Linked DNA regions of Myxosarcina sp. GI1. The protein of the gene in region 1 binds, or shares a complex with, the protein of each later gene. Links are inferred from orthologs where the notes say so. Each region holds a gene or a part of one and is shown on either strand. Other genes may lie near its edges.

Region 1 (3,943 bases):
GTAAAAACCAGAAATGCTGAGAAAAACCCCTGCCAGTAAAAAAGCTGAGTGAACGATATTAGACAATAAGACTACTCCTAAAGCTGCACCCAACATCATCACGGCTAAAATACCAAAAGAAACTATTTGAACTCCTTCGGCTAAATTCACGCTTGTTCTCCTTTGTTTGTTTGTAGTTTTTCGCTTGATACGGCGAGTTTGTAGCGATCGAGCCAAACACGAGGACTAAACGAGCGCAATCTCATGTTTTATTCTCGATCTTTTTTGTTTACTCGCCTTTTGCTTCTGCTGTTTCTTTTTCTTTTGGTTTGGCAGCTTCAATTTCTTGCTGAATATCTTCAGGTCGTCTGCCAGCCCGTTGTGAACCAGCAGGTAATTGATGGGGTTCGATTATGCCTTTAGGAAGGTAAGCCAGTTCCCGTAAAGGAGTAACCATCGGATCTTGAGTGACCTTATAGGGCAAACGTCCTAATGCTACATTATCGTAATTAAGTTCGTGGCGATCGTAAGCAGCCATTTCGTACTCTTCCGTCATTGAGAGGCAGTTTGTCGGGCAGTACTCTACGCAGTTACCACAGAAAATGCAAACCCCAAAGTCGATACTGTAGTGTTTGAGATTTTTTTTCTTTGCCTGTTTGTTAAATTCCCAATCAACTACAGGTAAGTTAATCGGACAGACACGTACGCAAACTTCGCAAGCGATACATTTATCAAATTCAAAATGAATTCTACCGCGATAGCGTTCGGAAGGGATAAGTTTTTCGTAAGGATATTGAACGGTAACGGGACGACGCTGCATGTGGTCGAAGGTAACAGATAGCCCTTGTCCGATATATTTTGCTGCTTGCCAACTTTCTTGGGCGTAATCTCGAACTTGTTTGAGAATGTTAAACATAATAATTTTGAATTTTGTCAAGTGGGTAATCTACAAAAATGGGATTTAACCACCAAAGGCAATGGGAAAAGTTAATTTGAGAGCGGCAGTAATTAACAGATTGGCAAGTGAAACTGGTAGTAAAAATTTCCAACCGAGATTGAGTAATTGATCGATACGCACCCTGGGTACAGTCCAACGCAATAAAATAGCAATAAATACTAGAAAATAAGCTTTGATTAGGGTCATTAAAATACCTAAAGAAGCAGTTAGAACTTGCAACCAAGGAGTAGTTTCACTAACACCCAACCAATCGGCTAAATTACTCAAGGGAACGATAAATTCCCAACCACCGAGATAGAGAACGGCAAAAACTAATGCTGATAATACTAAGTTGACGTAAGAACCGAGATAAAACAAGGCGAACTTCATGCCCGTGTATTCGGTTTGATAACCAGCAACTAATTCTTCTTCTGCTTCTGGCAAGTCAAAAGGAAGACGTTCGCATTCGGCTAAGGCGGCAATCCAAAAGATAATAAAGCCTACAGGTTGTCGCCAGACGTTCCAGCCCAAAATACCGTAGCCTGACTGTTGTTCGACGATATCGACGGTACTAAGACTATTAGACATCATAGCGATCGCCAGTACCGAAAGAGCTAGAGGAATTTCATAACTAATTGATTGGGCTGCCGCTCTCAAACCACCCAACAGGGAATATTTATTATTGGAAGCATAGCCAGCCATCAGCAAACCAATAGGAGCAATACTAGATAGAGAAATCCAGATAAAAATACCGACATTAAGATCGGTAATTACTAAATTTTGTCCGAAAGGCACGATGAGATAGGACAAAAATACTGGCACTACTACTAGCACAGGACCGAGAGTAAATAGCCAGGGATCGGATCTGGCAGGAGTAACATCTTCTTTAAAAACTAGTTTGATCCCATCTGCTACTGGCTGTAATACACCTAATGGACCTGTATATTCTGGACCGATGCGCTGTTGGGCGGCGGCAGAAATTTTTCTCTCGAGCCAAACTACTACCAAAACCCCAACCGTCGCCCCAATAATCATCAAAATCATTGGTAGGGGTAGCCAAATCGTTTTAGCCAAACCAGCAGAAAGTCCAAATTCTCGTAGAGTTTGGATAAAACTTTCTTGTAGGTCGATTCCTGAGTTCATTGTTTTTAAATCTGTTGGGTAATTGCGTTATTCAATGCAGCTAGATATTTGTAAATTTTTTTTTACACTGCTCCACGATCGGTATTATATCGCTGTCTGTTGGTTAATCTGACAATATGCGTTAGTATTTTCTACTTATTTAATCTTAGATGCAATTGTCTCTAGAAGTATTTGAATGGCAATCACGCCGATTGGTATTTTACTACTTTGTTAAGTCAGGGCTTCTGCTGTGTCGGGTGAATTAGCAAGTTCGGCTAGTCTTTCCTGTTGGTCTTGCGAGATACAAGATTGAATCAGAGTTTCGATATCGCCTTCTAGAGAGTTGGCTAAAGTAAAGTTTTGTCCCAGACGATGATCGGTAATACGATTATCTTTATAGTTGTAGGTGCGAATTTTTTCCGATCGCGCTCCCGTTCCTACTTGCGATCGCCGCATACCCCTGACTTCTTGCTGTTGTTCGGCGAGCTTCATTTCGTAGAGTTTGGCACGTAAAATTTGCATTGCCCGTTCGCGGTTTTGTAGTTGCGATCGCTCTTCAGTACAAAAAATTCTAATTCCCGTCGGCTTGTGCATTAAATCTACTGCGGTTTCTACCTTATTGACGTTTTGACCGCCCGCACCACCAGAACGGGCCGTTTTCATCTCAATATCATTGGGATCGATTTCGATCTCCACATCGTCTACTTCTGGCATCACTGCTACAGTTGCCGTCGAAGTGTGAACTCTTCCGCCAGCTTCGGTTGTGGGAACTCGCTGCACTCGATGCACTCCAGCTTCAAACTTGAGCTTGCTGTAAACCGAATCTCCTTGAATTTCTAAAATTGCCTCTTTAAAACCACCCATATCGGCTAGAGATTCGCTCAATAGCCTGACCTGCCAACTTTGAGTCTCGGCGTAACGCGAGTACATTCTTACTAAATCTCCTGCCCAAATACTGGCTTCGTCTCCACCAGTTCCAGCGCGGATTTCCAACATAATATTTTTATCGTCGTTAGGATCGCGTGGTAGTAGTAAAATTTTTAGTCGCTCTTCAAGTTTCTCTAACTTGGCTTCTAATTCTTCCATTTCTAAACTTGCCATCTCCTTCATTTCAGGATCGCCAGCTTCGCGATAGATTTCTTTGGCTCCTGCTAGCTCTTCTGTAGCCTGTTGCCACTCGCGGTATGTGTTGACAGTTTCTTCTAATGAAGAGCGAGCTTTAGCTATTTTTTGCAGTTCGTCAGGATTGGTGGCAATATCGGGATCTGCCAAACGATGAGTCAATTCTTTAAAAGTTTGTTCTACAGATTTGAGTTTTTCTAACAAATAGGCTTCTGCCATAACCTGAACTCCTTATATTTATGAGGCAAATAAAATAAAACAAACCCAGCAGTCAAAAAACTAACTGCTGGGTTAACACATTAAACTAACTGCTATTTTTTATTGTCTTTGTTATCAGAATCAGAATCGTTGCTAGAGTCAAGCATGCCATATTTACGTAAAAAGCGATCGACTCTCCCTTCTGTATCGATAATTTTCTGCGTACCCGTATAATAGGGATGGTTTCCCGACCAAACATCAACATGAATTTCGGGTTGAGTCGAACCTACCGTCATTACAACTTCGCCGTTACAAATGACTTTGGCATCGGGGTACCATGTGGGATGAATATCTGGTTTAGGCATATTTTTTCTTTATATTAGACTGCGGTTGTTAATTTTATCTAAATAAGATCTATCGTTTGGAGAATTGTGGAGCTTTACGAGCCTTATGCAAACCGTATTTTTTGCGCTCTTTACAGCGAGGATCGCGAGTGAGATAGCCTTCTGTTTTTAGGGGCTGGCGATTGTTGGGATCTTGCTGGCACAAAGCTCTCGCTACTCCTAGTTTAACAGCATCAGCTTG
Region 2 (5,321 bases), on another replicon or contig:
TCTAGAGAACTAACTTTAAAAGTATCTTTCAATCTCTGGGTTGCTTCTACTAAGGTAAACGATTTTTGCGATCGCAACGAATAACAAAACTGTTCGGGTAGACAGTCGGCTAAGTGTTCGGTCTTTTCTCCAGGACGCAATAAACCACTTATGTCTGGAGCATTAGTAGGAATTAAAATTTCTGACGGTTGCAGTCGCAGGAGTTCTAAAGTCAGATTGGCTAAATCGCTTCCTTGGGTAGTTAAAAATTCGCCTGTAGAAATATCGGCATAAGCCAAGCCCCAGTGTTCTCCTGCCATAACTACTGCCGCTAAAAAATTATTACGTCGAGCTTGCAGCATACCGTCATCGGTCAAGGTACCTGGAGTGAGTAATTTTTGAATCTCCCTGCGCACCATGCGTCGTTCTGCCATTGCTTCTTTAGCATCTTCTACCTGATCGCAAATTGCTACGGCAAAACCTTTTTCCACTAACATAGTGCTGTATCGTTCTAGGGCATGATGGGGTACGCCCGTCATCGCTACGCGCCCAATTTCTTTACCCGCTTCCTTGCTAGTTTGAATTAACTCTAGTTCTCTAGAAATAGTTACTGCATCTTGAAAAAAGCACTCAAAAAAATCACCCACCCGATAGAGCAACAGCGCATTAGGATACTGTTCTTTCACTTCGACATAGTGATGATACATCGGTGAAAGCTTTGCTCGATTTATATCGCGGTAATCGGTAATAATATTTTCTTTTGCTTGCTTATCAGATGCCATAAATCGCTCGATCGCTTGTAAATATTTACTTAATTATGACTTTATCGTAACTGTCAACTCTCTTTAAGTAGAATTAGCAAAATAAAACAACCCTATCTCGCAAGTTTGAGATAGGGAAATTTAAGATAATTAAATTATTATCGCTGTTAACGATCTACCGAACCCATAATGATATCGATGCTGCCTAATATGGGCATAATATCTGCTAATTTAACGCCTTTTAACAAATAGGGTAGAATTTGCAAATTATTAAAGTCAGCAGAACGAATCTTCCATCGCCAGGGGAAAACATTATCGTTACCGACAATAAAAATACCTAGTTCCCCTTTACCGCTTTCGCAGCGAACGTAATGTTCGCCTTCAGGAATTTTAAACGTGGGTGCGACTCGCTTAGCAATGTATTGGTACTCAAAATCGTTCCATTTAGATTTTTTACCCTCCGCCATTTGTCTGGCTTCGAGATTTTCAAACGGACCGCCAGGAATTCCATCTAGTGCTTGGCGAATAATTTTGAGTGATTCGCGCATTTCTCTAATTCTAACCAAATAACGAGCCAAACAATCGCCACCAGTTTCCCAGTGTACTTCCCAGTCGAAGTCGTCATAGCATTCGTAACGATCTACTTTGCGTAAGTCCCACTTGACCCCAGAAGCACGCAACATCGGTCCCGAAAGACCCCAGTTAATCGCTTCTTCTCGACTAATCGTACCTATACCTTCTACACGGCGGCGAAAAATAGGATTGTTAGTAATCAGCTTTTCGTATTCGTCTATTACAGGATCGAAATAATCACAAAAATCATGGCATTTGTCTATCCAGCCATAAGGTAAGTCTACCGCCACTCCCCCAACGCGAAAGTAGTTGTTATTGATTAGTCGCTGTCCCGAAGCCGCTTCCCACAGGTCGTAGATCATTTCCCGTTCGCGGAAGATGTAGAAAAAGGGAGTTTGCGCGCCTATGTCCGCCATAAATGGTCCCAACCAGAGTAAATGGTTGGCGATGCGGTTTAGTTCCAGCATAATTACCCGAATATACTGAGCGCGTTTTGGTACTTCTATACCAGCCAGCTTTTCTGGTGCGTTGACGGTAATCGCTTCGTTAAACATACCTTCAGCATAGTCCCAACGACTGACGTAAGGAACGTACATAACATTAGTACGATTTTCGGCGATTTTTTCCATGCCTCGGTGCAAATAGCCAATTACGGGTTCGCAATCGACAACATCTTCACCATCCAAGGTGACAACTAACCGCAATACCCCGTGCATAGAGGGATGATGCGGTCCCATGTTGAGAACCATAGGTTCGGTTCTGGTTTGTATCTGTGCCATAAAATATGCGATCTTGCCTCAATATGAAATGCTGCTTTAATATATCTTATCGAGTTTCTTCCCTTACAAATAAAGGATTTATTCCAATGGCGATTATAATGCTTTTCAGGCGATCACTGGTAATTGCCAATAAATAACAGCTATATGTACTATGTCCAAAGATCGTTCATTTTAAAAGTAGCTCGATTAAACTGTAAATAATTAAATTTATAGTCTTTGGTTAAAAAAATATTTTGGTTATCGAGCGAAACTTCTTAAAGAAATTAGCTTGACATCAGGTATGCGATCGCAATCTATTTTTATTAAAAATACTCATACCTCAGCTAGTTAATAACCAAATAATTCAATGGTAGAGTCTATAAAGTCGATTTTATTTCAAACTAAAATATTTTTGCTAATAGTTAAATTATTATTTAAATCGCACTTAATTTTTATTACATCAAAGCAGGTGGCATTTTGCGTTTCAGTAATCTGGTAGGCACGATCGCGCTATTAATCGCTATCTATATTCTGTGGCAAATACGCTTTATCGTGCTGCTAGCTTTTGCAGCAGTAGCTTTGGCGACGGCAATTAATTACTTAGTTCATTTCTTGATGAGACTGGGAATAAAAAAAAGAGGGATAGCGATTGTTGTATCTTTAGCTTTGCTAATACTGATTTTTGCTGGTTTTATTTTTATAGTCGTTCCTCCTTTTGTCGATCAGCTACAGCAAGCAATCGACTTATTTCCGCAAGCCGTAGATGAAATACAAATTTGGTTTAATTGGCTGCAAGAGAAAGTTCCCGAACAGTTGGTAGGGGAAATTCAGCGGTTGGAAAATGTTACTCGTAACTTACCTAGTTTGGCATCCAGGGTGATTGGTAATTTTTATAGTATTTTTACAGGTTCGTTAGGAGCTCTGTTAAATATACTGCTGGTTACAGTAATTACGATAATGTTATTGACCACTCCGCATCCATATATGCGGCTATATCTAGCTTTTTTTCCTTCTTTCTATCGTCGTCGCGCCGCTCAAATACTTAAAAAATGCGAAACAGCTTTAGTAGGTTGGACTAAAGGTATTTTGTTTAATATGTTGGTTATTACTGTTCTTAGCTGGCTGGGACTAACTATTTTGGGAGTCAAACTTCCTTTAGCTAATGCACTTTTGGCTGGCTTGCTGACCTTCATACCCAATATAGGACCTGTTTTAAGCTGTATACCACCGATAATTTTAGCTTTGCTCGATGCACCCTGGAAGGCATTAGCGGTGTTAATATTGTATATTTTGATTCAGCAAGTTGAAAGTAATATCTTGACTCCTTTAGTCATGAAACAGCAGGTATCTTTATTACCAGCAGTAACCTTACTCGCTCAAGCTACTTTTGCGATCTTTTTTGGTTTTATCGGTCTGTTTCTGGCACTACCACTAGCAGTTGTCGCTCAGGTATGGATTAATGAAGTCTTGATTAAAGATATACTGAGCAATTGGAATGGCAAAAAGCAACGTTTGGGTTCTAAATCAGCTAAAAATCCATTCGTTCGGCATCAAACTTCTCAGACTTCCCCCCAAGTTTTTACTACCGAAATCAGCTTTTCAGATGATGACCAAATAAGTGAGTAAGCTTTATTATTCGATGCAAGTTTGGTGCGGCGTTCGGTTTGGTAACGGCGGTTGAAAATTTATTCTGAGATACATGCGACAATTATTAATAGAGGTACAAGCGGGAAAAGGAAAGGCTATTTTAGAATTAGCCAAACAAAAGTTTGGGGGAACCAATTTAAGTCAGGTAGAAGCCAATAGTATCAGAGGCGCGATCGATTTAATATTTGTTTACCTTCCCAACTCCCAAATAGAAGATTTCTTAGCAGAGTTAGAAGACTTTTCCGAACTACACGTTACTCTTATTCCCAGAGGCGTAATGCCTTTACGACCCCCTGTAGCTGAAGTTCCCCAAAAAGTGATGGATGTCGAACCCAAAAGTCCTTTAGAAGTCTTTTTAGCTGGCTTACAAAGCGTGGGGTCTTGGAAAGGTTTTCTGGCTTATGCTGCGGCAGGTGGTGTTGTCGTCTGGATTGGTCTGTTTACCAACAGCAGTTTTTTATTAGTTGCGGCGATGCTGATCGCACCTTTTGCCGGACCTGCAATGAATACAGCGATCGCCACAGCCAGAGGAGACAGCATGTTGCTGCGAAAAAGTCTTTTGCGCTATGTGTCGGCAATTTCTGTAACTGTAATAGTAACAGCAATACTAAGCCTGGTTCTCAGGCAAGAATTAGCCACCAGCTCTATGGTAGAAAGCAGTAAAGTCTCTACTATTTCTGTGCTTTTACCTCTGGTAGGTGGTGCGGCAGGTGCATTAAATCTGGTGCAGTCAGAAAGAAGTAGTTTGGTTTCGGGAACTGCGGTCGGAATGCTGGTGGCTGCAGCTTTAGCACCTCCTGCGGGAACTTTGGGCATGGCAGCAGCCCTCGGTAGATGGGGAATGGTTCTCAATGGTTTGTTTTTATTAGTAATGCAATTAGTAGGGATTAATTTGGCTGCGGCGATTGTCTTTCGTTTATATGGTTTGTCGGTTGAGGGTGCGCGTTATAAGCGGGGTAAAAAATGGCTGTTTCCCATAACTCTGGGCATTACATCGCTTGTTTTAGTTGCTTTAGTTAGTCTGCAATTTTCTTTATCTCCCAATTTACAGCGTTCTAGTTTAGAACAGCGAGCCAATACTGAAGTGCAACAAGTAATTGAAAACAGCAATCTTGCTAGACTAGTTAAATCTAGCGTTAGTTTTACTCGTGCCAATATTGAGGGGCAAAATACTCTACTTTGTTTGGTTTACGTCCAGCGTCCCAATAACGTCACTGCCTCAGATAGAGAAATTAGTACCCGCCTTACTAAATTGATTCAAAACCGTTTGAGACAGAAAGATTTTCCAGCTACCCCTCTAGTAAATATCAATGTGTTAGAAGCTCCCTAAAACAGTATCAGGCAAAATTATTCTCAAAGTATAGTTTTACTACCTCGTTCGTTTCTTTTCTAGACAAATTTTTTATATTTCAGTCGTTCGCGCAATACTACGAATAGTTTAAACTCAAGTTTGTAGGTAATATCGACCGAGTGATTCAAGATATATAACATGACCGTGACTCGCATTTCAACAGGAATCAGTGGTTTAGATGAAATTTTATCTGGAGGATTAATTGTCAACCAGGCGTATTTAGTCAAAGGAGAAGCTGGTACTGGTAAAACT
Region 3 (5,313 bases), on another replicon or contig:
TTACTTCTGGACCTTCTGGCATTATCAATAAAATATTTTTACAAACATATTTATTCTATTAAACCTAATGAGTTTGAAGTTGAGAATTAGATATTTTTTAATTAGATAATAGGCGATTGAAACTTATAAAAGTAATATTCAACCTCCAGAGCGATGTCAATTTAAAACCAGTAAAGATAGTTTAGATATATAACGATGTTGCCCTGTTAAGAATGAGTTTTATAGTTGGGTATGTTTTTCAACTTAGTTTTTAGTTTTTACTTACTTCCAAATATTTTTTCAGGCAACATTCAATCATGTGAAGTCTTCAAACTAACCCTAACAATCAAATTTAACAATTATGTCTGAATCAAAAAAAGAACAGATCGTTACCAAGCTCAAACAGGCTCGTCAAACAGGAGAATTAAAAACAGAAAGAATTCGCGAAATTGTCAGAGAAGCAGTTTCTGAAGCCGTAACCGAAGTAAAAGAAGGTAGAGTGGAAATTGCCACTTTAATTCGTGAAGCGATCGCGGCGGTTACGGAAACTTTCCAGGAAAAAGCTGGCGAAATTAAAGAAGAATTAGCCGCATCAATTGAAGGTGCCATTGACGGTGCCAGCGAAGCCAGACGCAAGGCAATTGTTGAAACTCAAGAAGAAATTCAAACTTTACAGGCGCAAGTCACAACTGAAGAAGACGAACTGCAACAGGAAATTGATGGCGCGCTAACAGAAGTCGAAACTCAAAACGATACTACATCCGATAAAGTTACTCAGGCGATCGCTGAAGCCGTTGTCACCGTTAGAGATAGCGAAGAATTTTCTTTACTACAAAAACGCTATGCTCAACTAAAAGCTCAATTAGCAGTTTTACAGGCTAACCTATCGAGCCGTTATGGGGAGCGTTATGAAGAAGTCAATAAATACCTGGAAGAAGCAAAAACCTGGTACGAAAAAGCTAAAGAAGATCCCGAATTATTTACCGACAAAGTCAAGCAGCGCAGAGATAAGTTCGAGCAAAAATTAGGAGAAACAGGCGGTGCAGCGGCGCGCAAAGAACGGCAGCTCAAGCAGCTATTAAAAGAACTATGGCAGTCTGTGAGAGAAATATTTCAGGAAGAAAAAGTTACTAAATAAAAAGGCAACAGTAAGAATTAATATAGGCTATTTGCTCTAAAGCTGCCTAAAATAAAAATCCTCCCGAATTTGGGAGGATTTAATCGTTAAAGAACAAAATTCGACTTTAATAAGCGTCTTGTAATTCGTAAAAATCAGGAGAGATATAGTCTTTCCGTAAGGGCCAACCTTCCCAATCTTCATTCATTAATATACGCTTGAGATTGGGATGCCCTTCGTAAACAATCCCATACATATCGTAGCTTTCTCGCTCCTGCCAGTCAGCCGCTTTCCAAATCCAATATACCGAAGGAACTTTAGGATTATCTCTAGGCAAAAGTACTTTAAGTCTTACTTCTTTCGGGCGTTCGGCATCATCGCTAACTTCAATCAAATGATAAAAGCTAACCAGTTCTTTCCCTGGACCGAGATCGTATGCTCCCTGACACTGAAGATAGTTAAAGCCGTAGGCATATAGTGCGGTAGCAATGGGAAGTAAAAACTCAGCTTCTACTTCGATTAACTCTACACCGCTAACATCTACAGGTAATGGTTTGTTATCAAAACCGTTTTCGCTCAACCACTTAGAAGTTTCACCAGCTTCAACTATGTCAGTAGCTTCGGCATTTTCTTCAGAATTATTTTCTTCAGAGTTATTGTTTTTTTCTTCTTCAGCCACGCTCTATCTCCTCTTTAGCTTCTTCTAAGGTATCTGGTAATGGCATTCCCATTGCTTCTGCCAGCTCTTTAGGCGGTGCTTGGCGCGTTTGTGATTGCAAATACTTACCGTCGTAATCCGATCTAACCAATTTCATGTTGTGAGCGGTACTGTAATAGCGATGAGTTTGCTCTAGAGCGGCTGCCCTCTCTTGAAGAGACTCATTAGAAACTTTTCTTCGTAGCTTAATAATGGCATCAAATATAGCTTCGGGGCGAGGTGGACAACCAGGAATGTAAACGTCAACGGGAATTAGTTTGTCTACTCCTCTTACTGCTGTAGTAGAGTCGCTACTAAACATACCTCCAGTAATAGTGCAGGCACCCATAGCAATAACGTACTTGGGATCTGCCATTTCTTCATAAAGTCGTACTACCGCAGGTGCCATTTTCATGGTAATCGTACCCGCAGTAATAATTAAATCGGCTTGACGGGGACTAGCACGAGGTATCAAACCAAAGCGATCAAAATCAAATCTCGAACCGATAAGAGCCGCAAATTCGATAAAGCAGCAAGCAGTACCATACATCATGGGCCACAAACTCGAAAGTTTTGCCCAGTTATATAGGTCATCTACTGTAGTGAGAATAATGTTTTCCGATAAGTCTTGCGTAACTTTAGTCGGACTAACGGGATTAATAATTTTTTCTTTTTGTTCTTGCTCGAATAAATTGGAAGTCATGACCACTCCAAAGCTCCTTTTCTCCACGCATACACCAAAGCCACAACTAAAATAGCAATAAAAATTAAGGCTTCGACAAATGCTAATAATCCCAAACGGCTAAAAGCCACTGCCCAAGGGTATAAAAATACTGTTTCTACATCAAAAACTACAAAAACTAAGGCAAACATATAGTAGCGGATATTAAACTGTATCCAGGCACCCCCTACAGGTTCCATACCAGATTCATAGGTAGTGCGTCTTTCGGGACCACCGCCTTTTGGTCTTAGAACTGCCGACGCAGTTAGAGCCAAAGCTGGCACCGCACTACACAGCAGCAAAAAAACTAAAAAATATTCATAACCATTGAGAACAAACAATTTTTATCTCTTACTCCTTAGCCGATGGTGTTCGATTTGTATGATATCTCTTTACTTTTCTTTATTCTAGTAGAGAGTAGGTCAGAGATGAAAAGAAAAACTCCTTTTAAGTGTGAGTTTAACAACATACTAATGGCATTAAACGACTCAAGATCTGCTTGAGTACCATTGCTGTCCAGTCAATATCGGCTGTAGTAGTTTCGCGATCGATTGTCAAACGAATTCCTCGTTTGGCGGTTGCTTCGCTATAGCCCATTGCCAACAAAATGGGACTGGGATTTAATTTTCCGCTATGACAGGCAGCACCAGCACTGATGCCAATTCCTGCCAGATTTAGCTGTCGCACTATAGTTTTACCAGTTACATCACTAGCTGCCAAGCGATCGCTCAAAACAAAACTGACGTGATGGGGAAGACGATACAGGCGATCTCCCGTAGGTATCAAACAAGTACAATCGGCTAGGCGATCGAATAGGCGATCGCGTAACGCCATCAATCTGGGTACTTCTGCACTCATTTCCGCAGCAGCCAGTTCGGCAGCGATGCCCAGAGCGGCGATCGCGGGTACTGCCTGAGTTCCCGACCGCAGTTCTAATTCTTGACCGCCTCCACTTAAAAGCGGTACTAGCTCGATCCCAGAACGAACGTACAGCGCACCCGCACCTTTAATGCCATATATTTTATGTCCCGACAGAGACAACAAATCGACTCCCAACTGCTCTACATTTATGGGCAAACAGCCTGCTACCTGTACCGCATCGGTATGAAAAGGAATTCCCCTGGCGCGAGCAATTCGAGCTAAACGATCGATTGGCTGTAGCGTTCCCACTTCACTCTGTCCGTAAATTATGGAAACCAGAACTGTATTAGAACGGATGGCGGCTTGTAAATCTAACGGTTCTACTCTACCTTGACAATTGACGGGCAGTCTGGTTATCTGCCAACCTTGCCGCTCTAAGATTTCTACTGGTTTGGCGATCGCCGAATGTTCGACGCTAGAAATAATAATGTGTTGGGGTGTTTGATATTTTCGTACTATCCCCAAAATGGCTAGATTGTCTGCTTCGGTTCCGCCAGAAGTAAAAACAATTGATTCGGGTGCAGCGTGGATCGAGCTAGCTACCTGAATTCTAGCAGCTTCTAATCGTGTTGCTGCCTGTTGCCCCCACCCATGCAAACTCGAAGGATTGCCCCATTGTTGGCTCATAACTTGTTGCGCTAGCGCGATCGCCTCTGGACGGGGTTTGGTAGTCGCGCTGCGATCGAGATAAATTTGCATCAATTCAGCGATTTGTAAACATTGAGAAGTAAATTAACTCGCGATCTAAAAAGCGATCGCGATTCGATCGTTCTAACTTTGTTGTCTGACAAAGTAAATAAATACCAAGAAAGTAGCTGTACAAAAAATTTATATTCAAAATATCAAGCTACTGTAACTTTTACTAATTTTAGAATGTTCTTTTGTCTGCTAAGACGAAGTTCGAGTAAATAATTGAGGTGAGTCGAGTATGTATATTATAAGTAATTTTTCAGCTTAGTTAATCTACAATCGACAATCTTAGTGTATATGTAATCATAGGGACAATTAAAAATATCTATTTATGCTATCTCTAGAACTCGAACGCGCTGCTTCTGAATCCGAATTAGCTCAGAAAAACCGCATCTTATTAGTAGAAGATGAAGAATTAATCGGAGAAATGATCGAGGTCGCGCTACAGGCAGAAGGTTATGAAGTTAAAAAGGTTAGGGATGGACGTGCTGCTTTGAATTTGCTGCAAAATCCCGACTCTTCTGAAACTAAGCTAGCTACCGATTTAATTATTCTCGATTTAATGTTGCCCGAGGTTAACGGATTGGATATCTGCCGTTTATTGCGTTATCAAGGAGATATTACCCCGATTTTGGTAATCAGTGCCAAAAGCAGTGAAACAGACCGCGTTTTAGGTTTAGAAGTAGGAGCAGATGACTATTTAACTAAACCTTTTAGTATGCGCGAACTAGTTGCTCGTTGTCGCGCGCTATTGCGTCGCCAGAGATACAGCAATTTATCCTCAACTCCAGTCCAAAAATATCGAGATATCAGTCTCTTTCCCCAGGAGTGTCGGGTATTAGTTCGAGGCACCGAAGTCAATTTATCACCTAAAGAATTTCGGCTATTGGAGCTATTTATGAGTTATCCGCGCCGAGTATGGTCGCGAGAGCAGTTAATCGAGCAGGTTTGGGGACCTGATTTTTTGGGAGATACTAAAACAGTAGACGTTCATATTCGCTGGCTGCGCGAAAAGCTGGAATTAGAACCGAGCCAGCCAGAATATCTTATAACCGTACGCGGTTTTGGATATCGTTTTGGTTAATATCTAATATTTAATTAAAATAAATATTTAGTATAGGCGGCAATCATAAAAAGCTATTCAGTAGAATTTTAGTCTAGTTGTCAATATGATTAGTAACGTAGAGC

Evidence for each region.
Region 2: the proteins of nuoH (region 1) and KV40_RS10170 are in contact, whole or in part, in a cryo-EM structure (PDB 6ZJN), measured with the Thermus thermophilus proteins. The link is inferred for Myxosarcina sp. GI1 from one-to-one orthologs. Residues at the interface, in WP_096411122.1 of Thermus thermophilus: Ala224, Glu225, Gln226, Glu227, Ala295, Trp297, Phe298, Arg299; in WP_223903221.1 of Thermus thermophilus: Pro35, Ser36, Asp139, Gly141, Ala142.
Region 3: the proteins of nuoH (region 1) and ndhC are in contact, whole or in part, in a cryo-EM structure (PDB 6KHJ), measured with the Thermosynechococcus vestitus proteins. The link is inferred for Myxosarcina sp. GI1 from one-to-one orthologs. Residues at the interface, in WP_126985484.1 of Thermosynechococcus vestitus: Gln8, Lys26, Trp29, Leu30, Pro33, Met34, Met37, Leu38, Leu83, Ile84, Phe85, Lys86, Glu87, Asp88, Val89, Leu90, Pro91, Ala92, Thr100, Ala104, Val107, Ile108, Phe111, Leu112, Tyr114, Ile115, Ile125, Ser126, Leu128, Phe133; in WP_126986108.1 of Thermosynechococcus vestitus: Gly6, Tyr7, Glu8, Tyr9, Phe10, Gly12, Phe13, Leu14, Ile16, Cys17, Ser18, Pro21, Ala24, Leu25, Ala27, Ser28, Leu31, Arg32, Pro33, Ser35, Arg40, Leu41, Thr42, Thr43, Tyr44, Glu45, Ile51, Gly53, Ala54, Trp55.

What each region holds. Positions count from the first base shown.
Region 1 is NZ_JRFE01000025.1:21,968-25,910, forward strand. What follows is about bases 1-2,923. They hold nuoH (NADH-quinone oxidoreductase subunit NuoH), read right to left. Parts: upstream 2,060-2,923; coding sequence 941-2,059; downstream 1-940. Other genes in these bases: KV40_RS19545 (NADH-quinone oxidoreductase subunit J), read right to left, coding at 1-150; ndhI (NAD(P)H-quinone oxidoreductase subunit I), read right to left, coding at 269-895; prfA (peptide chain release factor 1), read right to left, coding at 2,270-2,923. Outside these bases: more of prfA, read right to left, coding at 2,924-3,379; rpmE (50S ribosomal protein L31), read right to left, coding at 3,472-3,723; rpsI (30S ribosomal protein S9), read right to left, coding at 3,773-3,943. UniProt on the Escherichia coli protein: NDH-1 shuttles electrons from NADH, via FMN and iron-sulfur (Fe-S) centers, to quinones in the respiratory chain. The immediate electron acceptor for the enzyme in this species is believed to be ubiquinone.
Region 2 is NZ_JRFE01000014.1:729,466-734,786, reverse strand. Bases 1-2,976 are described here. They hold KV40_RS10170 (NAD(P)H-quinone oxidoreductase subunit H), read right to left. Parts: upstream 2,093-2,976; coding sequence 908-2,092; downstream 1-907. Other genes in these bases: KV40_RS10165 (AI-2E family transporter), read left to right, coding at 2,549-2,976; mutS (DNA mismatch repair protein MutS), read right to left, coding at 1-761. Also shown: more of KV40_RS10165, read left to right, coding at 2,977-3,697; KV40_RS10160 (DUF389 domain-containing protein), read left to right, coding at 3,771-5,048; KV40_RS10155 (ATPase domain-containing protein), read left to right, coding at 5,208-5,321.
Region 3 is NZ_JRFE01000016.1:252,054-257,366, forward strand. Bases 1,175-4,142 are described here. They hold ndhC (photosynthetic/respiratory NAD(P)H-quinone oxidoreductase subunit C), read right to left. Parts: upstream 2,856-4,142; coding sequence 2,493-2,855; downstream 1,175-2,492. Other genes in these bases: KV40_RS12770 (NAD(P)H-quinone oxidoreductase subunit J), read right to left, coding at 1,224-1,775; nuoB (NADH-quinone oxidoreductase subunit NuoB), read right to left, coding at 1,768-2,496; KV40_RS12785 (cysteine desulfurase family protein), read right to left, coding at 2,974-4,134. Outside these bases: nei (endonuclease VIII), read right to left, coding at 1-22; KV40_RS12765 (hypothetical protein), read left to right, coding at 341-1,117; KV40_RS12795 (response regulator transcription factor), read left to right, coding at 4,457-5,209. UniProt on the Escherichia coli protein: NDH-1 shuttles electrons from NADH, via FMN and iron-sulfur (Fe-S) centers, to quinones in the respiratory chain. The immediate electron acceptor for the enzyme in this species is believed to be ubiquinone.